One region of the Thermoclostridium stercorarium subsp. stercorarium DSM 8532 genome, then DNA from elsewhere that is predicted to be linked to it. Evidence: a T-box and tRNA genes for the amino acid it is inferred to sense, from the RefSeq annotation. Region 1 holds a T-box; the other holds one or more tRNA genes.
What was found. The T-box of region 1 lies ahead of ileS (isoleucine--tRNA ligase). A T-box ahead of a tRNA ligase gene usually reads a tRNA of that ligase, here a tRNA-Ile.

Region 1 (3,425 bases):
ATATTCGCGGAATATTTCCCCGGCTATCTGCCCCCTGCTCATGCCAATTATATTCATAACGTCAGGCAGTTTTTTATGTGAGTAGAACCAGAAATATGTAAAGAATAGACAGGACAATAAAAATGATGTTAAGATACACATTAAAATTATAAGATCTGGTATATCGCCGAAAAATATATTGATTATGCCGTAATTATCCAAATTGATAACATTTATGCCATCTTTAAGCTCCTCTATGGATTTGTTTACAACATCACCGGATATTCCGTCCAGGTAAAACAGCCCGGCCTCATTGTCAACCTCTGAAAGGCTGTCAAGATTGATATATATGGTATAATCCAGTAATGAACATCCGGTTCCGGCTATACCGATAACCTCGTACGGGTGGCCGCCGATGTCTATAAAGAAACCGCCGTTTTTTTCATACACCCTGTCTTTTTGCTTAACACCGACTACGGCTATGTGCTTGTTGCTGTAAAAATCGTTTTCGTTAAAAAACCTTCCTTCCATAACGGGAGGAGCATCTATGTCTCCTTTCACCAGAACCCCGCGTAAATCTTCAAGACGGCTCAGTTCCTTGTATAGGATCGTGCCGGCCATACATTTTGAATATATCTTTTTAATATCATCAAATGTGCCTGTTTTTTTATTCAATGTAAAGGCCTGCCTGTGTGAACTGTAATAGCCTCTGTTCAGCTTGTTCATTTCGCTGAGTTTACCGCTGATTCTAACCACTGCGGCAACTGACAGAAAGAAAACTACGATGCTTATATTCAGTGCAATGTCGGCGAACAAAAATTTCCTTTTCATAGCCGAACTCCCTGTATATATTATCCGTGAATACTGTTTATGAGTATAGTTTAAAACTTTTGTACGTTCAAGTTTGTCATGTAAATATAATTCGTAAACTTTATGAAATACTGGCCGCTGAAAGCTGAAATAGTGCTTGAAGCGGCTTGACATTTATTAAAAAATTCATGTATAATATGGTTCAAAATAGGGTAAAAAGCAATGACCGGAACGAGTAAGCAGGAAGATCCTTACAGAGAGCAAAGGTCAGGTGGAAGCTTTGCAGGTTATTCCGGCTGAAAATCCTCCGGTAGCTTCAAGCTGAAACCGCAAGGGAGTAGGTGAGACGGCAGGGGCCGTTATCCCCCGCACAAGTGACAGGCGTTTATGCCTGTAATTTGGGTGGTACCGCGTAGGTTTTTATGCCTTTCGTCCCATAAGGATGAAAGGTTTTTTTAATATAGACCGGAATTGGCGCGGGTTTTACCCACAGTTTGCAAACCTGTTGAATTTAAGAAAATTTCAGATAAATGGAGGAATGAAAGTGGATTACGGACAGACACTCAATTTACCGAAAACCGATTTTCCGATGCGGGCGAATTTGCCCCAGAAAGAACCCGAAATAATGAAAAGCTGGTATGAAAACGACATTTACAACAAACGCCTGAAAAGAAATGAAGGGCATCCCAAATTCGTTCTGCACGACGGGCCGCCTTACGCAAACGGTGATATCCACCTTGGGACCGCGTTAAACAAGGTATTGAAGGATATCATCGTACGGTACTATGACATGAAAGGTTATTACGCCCCGTATGTGCCCGGGTGGGATACTCACGGGCTGCCTACCGAAAACAGGGCTATAGACGAACTGGGGCTCAACCGTCACGAGGTGGGGCCGGTTAAATTCAGAACGGCGTGCGAAGGTATCGCCAGGAAATACATTGACATTCAGAGGGAATCATTCAAGAGACTCGGGGTTGTCGGCGACTGGGAACACCCGTATATAACCCTGCTTCCGCAATTTGAAGCAAAGCAGATAGAAGTATTCGGCAAGATGGCCGAACGCGGATGCATTTATAAAGGGCTCCGGCCGGTTTACTGGTGTCCGTGCTGCGAAACCGCGCTTGCTGAAGCCGAAATTGAGTATATGGAGGAAAAAAACCAGTCCATTTATGTTAAGTTTGCGTTAAAGGATGACAAAGGAAAACTTAAGGGAATTGTGGACAGCCTTGACAACACATATATTGTCATCTGGACCACCACCACATGGACACTTCCCGGCAACGTGGCCATTGCGGTGAACCCGGATTTTGTTTATGCGGTTATAAAAGCCGGGAATGAAAACTATATAATGGCAAAGGAACTTGCCGAAGCTACAATGAAAGTGGCGGGTATAGAAAATTACAGCATAATCGGCGAGCTTACCGGTGCCGAAATGGAATATATGGTATGCCGGCATCCGTTCCTTGACAGGGATTCTCTCGTAATTACGGGAGATCACGTTACCCTTGACGCCGGTACCGGATGTGTCCATACCGCTCCCGGTCACGGTGTTGAAGACTTTGAAGTGTGCAGGAAGTACGAGGGACTGAAAGTAATTGTTCCCGTGGACGGAAAAGGCGTTTTAACCGAAGAGGCGGGGCAGTTTGCAGGTTTGACGTATAAACAGGCGAACAAGGAAATCTTTAAGCACCTTAAGGAAACAGGGGCATTATTCGCAGATCAGGTTATTGAGCACCAGTATCCGCACTGCTGGAGATGCAAACAGCCAATTCTTTTCCGTGCGACCGAACAGTGGTTTATTTCGGTCGAAAGCTTCAAAAAAGAAGCTCTTGAAGCAATCAAGCAGGTAAGGTGGATCCCCGAGTGGGGCGAAGAACGCATATCCAAAATGGTCGCAGAGCGGAACGACTGGTGTATATCACGCCAGAGAATGTGGGGCGTGCCCATTCCGATTTTCTACTGCACTGCATGTGGCAAGGAACTGATTAACAGTGAGACGATTGAAGCGGTGAAGACTTTGTTTGAAAAGGAAGGCTCAACCGCGTGGTTTGAAAAGGACGCGTCCGAAATACTGCCTGCCCATATCAAATGTTCGTGCGGCAACGGCACGTTCCGAAAGGAAACCGACATAATGGACGTATGGTTTGATTCGGGATCATCCCATGCCGCCGTTCTGGAGACCAATCCACAGCTTTCATGGCCTGCCGACATGTATCTTGAAGGCAGCGACCAGCATCGCGGATGGTTCCAGTCATCACTGCTGACTGCGGTTGCAACAAAAGGAATGGCTCCGTATAAGCAGGTTTTAACCCACGGTTATGTGGTTGACGGACAGGGAAGGAAAATGTCAAAATCCCTTGGAAACGGAATAGATCCGATGGATATAGTCAACCAGTACGGAGCTGACATTTTAAGGCTCTGGGTTGCTTCTTCAGACTATAAAACCGATATACGCATATCGAACGACATTATAAAACAACTGGCGGAAAATTACAGAAAAATACGCAATACTGCAAGGTTTATCCTGGGCAATATTTCGGATTTCGATCCTGAAACAATGATGGTGCCCTATAATGAAATGGAAGAGATTGACAAATGGGCGTTAATGCGCCTGAACGGTTTAATAAGGAAAG
Region 2 (3,425 bases), 630 kb from region 1:
TCAATTTGCCGAGTTCCTTAACAACGCTTCTCCCGCTCGCCTTAGGATTCTCTCCTCGTCTACCTGTGTCGGTTTGCGGTACGGGCACCTTTACCCTCGATAGAGGCTTTTCTTGTCAGTGCAGAGTCGAGTGCTTCGGTACTTTATTTTCCCTCCCCTTCAGGGCTTCGGAACGTCCGGCGGATTTGCCTACCGGACTACCTATTCCCTTTGGACGAGCTATTCCATCAGCTCGCTCACTCTATCTCCCTGCGTCACCCCTTCTCTCAATCGGGTAACGGTGGTACAGGAATTTCAACCTGTTGTCCATCGCCTACGCCTTCCGGCCTCGGCTTAGGTCCCGACTTACCCTGGGCGGACGAGCCTTCCCCAGGAAACCTTAGACTTTCGGCGGTTAAGATTCTCACTTCACTTTCGCTACTCATTCCGGCATTCTCACTACTGTACGGTCCACATGTCCTTTCGGTCATGCTTCTGCCCGTACACTACGCTCCCCTACCACCCATCTCTGGATCCGCAACTTCGGTACACAGCTTAGCCCCGTTAAATTTTCGGCGCAGGCTCACTCGACTAGTGAGCTGTTACGCACTCTTTGAATGAATGGCTGCTTCTAAGCCAACATCCTAGTTGTCTTAGCAAGCCCACATCCTTTCCCACTTAGCTGTGATTTTGGGACCTTAGTCGGCGGTCTGGGCTGTTCCCCTCTCGACTATGAAGCTTATCCCCCATAGTCTGACTCCCAGGCATCGTCTATTCGGCATTCAGAGTTTGATAGGATTCGGTAACCCGGTAAGGCCCCTAGTCCAGTCAGTGCTTTACCTCCGATAGACTAACCTGAGGCTAGCCCTAAAGCTATTTCGGGGAGAACCAGCTATCTCCGGGTTCGATTGGAATTTCACCGCTACCCACAACTCATCCCATGACTTTTCAACGTCAGTGGGTTCGGTCCTCCACGAGACTTTACTCCCGCTTCAACCTGGTCATGGGTAGGTCACCCGGTTTCGGGTCTACACCGCAAGACTATACGCCCTATTCGGACTCGGTTTCCCTTCGGCTCCGTACCTTAAGGTACTTAACCTCGCCTTGCAATGTAACTCGCCGGACCGTTCTACAAAAAGTACGCCGTCGAGCTTTAACGCTCTCCGACTGCTTGTAAACACAGGGTTTCAGGTTCTCTTTCACTCCCCTCCCGGGGTTCTTTTCACCTTTCCCTCACGGTACTCCTCCACTATCGGTCACCAGGTAGTATTTAGGCTTGGAGGGTGGTCCCCCCTGCTTCCCACAAGGTTCCTCGTGCCTCGTGGTACTCCGGATCCTGGCCTGTCGCTTCGCATTTCGCATACGGGACTGTTACCCTCTACGGTCTCGGCTTTCCAGCCGCTCATTCTGCTATGCTCCGCGATCATTATGCCAGTCCACAACCCCGCATGAGTTACCTCATACGGTTTGGCCTCCTCCGCTTTCGCTCGCCACTACTCGCGGAATCTCGGTTGATTTCTTTTCCTGCAGGTACTTAGATGTTTCAGTTCCCTGCGTCTCCCCTCCGTACACTATGTATTCATGTACGGATACCTGAGCATTTACCTCAGGTGGGTTCCCCCATTCGGACATCTGCGGGTCAACGGCTGTTTGCGCCTCACCGCAGCTTTTCGCAGCTTACCACGTCCTTCATCGGCTCCTGGTGCCTAGGCATCCACCCTGTGCTCTTAGTAGCTTGACCTCTTCGGCCTTCTCTTCAGGGTTGTCTAATCAACCCCCAAGTGAGCGGTCTTCCCTAAGAAATTGTAACTCGCTTCCGTAACTTCACCTTCTCAGGCTCCGTTACCTCCGCTCGTTACCACCAGCTTCAGCATTATACAGTTTTCAAGGTACTTAATATCTATTGGTTACAAATACCAGGTTCCCGTTACTGTTATACCATTGAAGTTTTGATTTGGTCCCTGGTCTTTGTAATAAATTTCGGATATGGTGGGCTCAAATGGAATCGAACCATCGACCTCACGCTTATCAGGCGTGCGCTCTAACCGTCTGAGCTATGAGCCCATTATTTATCCAATCGCGGATATAAATTATATCATCTTTATCTTATGTTGTCAATATATAATACCCGCTAAAACCAATGTCCAAACACTTTTATACCGGACACTGGAAATTAAACAGTGCATTGACGAACCCGACCGACCTGGATTGGCTTTACTGCTTTTAGCAGTAAGCCTGTCCCCTTAGAAAGGAGGTGATCCAGCCGCACCTTCCGATACGGCTACCTTGTTACGACTTCACCCCAATCACTGACCCCACCTTCGACGGCGCCCCCCTCTCGGTTAGGCTACCGGCTTCGGGTGTTGCCAGCTCTCATGGTGTGACGGGCGGTGTGTACAAGGCCCGGGAACGTATTCACGGCAGTATGCTGACCTGCCATTACTAGCAATTCCGGCTTCATGCAGGCGAGTTGCAGCCTGCAATCCGAACTGGGACGACCTTTCGGGATTTGCTCCTCCTCGCGGATTTGCTTCCCTCTGTAGTCGCCATTGTAGCACGTGTGTAGCCCAGGACATAAGGGGCATGATGATTTGACGTCATCCCCACCTTCCTCCGACTTCTCGCCGGCAGTCTCGTTAGAGTGCCCATCTTACTGCTGGCAACTAACGACAAGGGTTGCGCTCGTTGCGGGACTTAACCCAACATCTCACGACACGAGCTGACGACAACCATGCACCACCTGTCTCCCCTGCTCCTTGCGGAGAAGATGTATCTCTACATCCGTCAGGGGGATGTCAAGCCCTGGTAAGGTTCTTCGCGTTGCTTCGAATTAAACCACATGCTCCACTGCTTGTGCGGGCCCCCGTCAATTCCTTTGAGTTTCAGCCTTGCGGCCGTACTCCCCAGGTGGGATACTTATTGTGTTAACTACGGCACAGAAGGGGTCGATACCTCCTACACCTAGTATCCATCGTTTACAGCGTGGACTACCAGGGTATCTAATCCTGTTTGCTCCCCACGCTTTCGCGCCTCAGCGTCAGTTACCGTCCAGAAAGCCGCCTTCGCCACTGGTGTTCCTCCCAATATCTACGCATTTCACCGCTACACTGGGAATTCCGCTTTCCTCTCCGGCACTCAAGAGCACCAGTTTCAGATGCACCCCCGAGGTTAAGCCCCGGTATTTCACACCTGACTTGGCACCCCGCCTACACGCCCTTTACACCCAGTAATTCCGGACAACGCTCGCCACCTACGTATTACCGCGGCTGCTGGCACGTAGTTAGCCGTGGCTTGTTCTTCGGGTACCGTCATCTTCGTCCCCGATCAAAGGAGTTTACAACCCAAAGGCCTTCTTCCTCCACGCGGCGTCGCTGCGTCAGGGTTTCCCCCATTGCGCAATATTCCCCACTGCTGCCTCCCGTAGGAGTCTGGGCCGTGTCTCAGTC

Region 2: it encodes a tRNA-Ile, which carries the amino acid that the T-box ahead of ileS (isoleucine--tRNA ligase) is inferred to sense. The anticodon was not compared.

What each region holds. Positions count from the first base shown of each region.
Region 1 covers NC_020134.1:615,835-619,259, forward strand. The annotation lists gene CST_RS02760 (ABC transporter permease) at 1-810, opposite strand, end outside; T-box leader at 1,003-1,229, shown strand; gene ileS (isoleucine--tRNA ligase) at 1,328-3,425, shown strand, end outside.
Region 2 covers NC_020134.1:2,959,477-2,962,901, forward strand. The annotation lists rRNA gene CST_RS12990 (23S ribosomal RNA) at 1-1,720, opposite strand, end outside; tRNA gene CST_RS12995 (tRNA-Ile) at 1,967-2,043, opposite strand; rRNA gene CST_RS13000 (16S ribosomal RNA) at 2,227-3,425, opposite strand, start outside.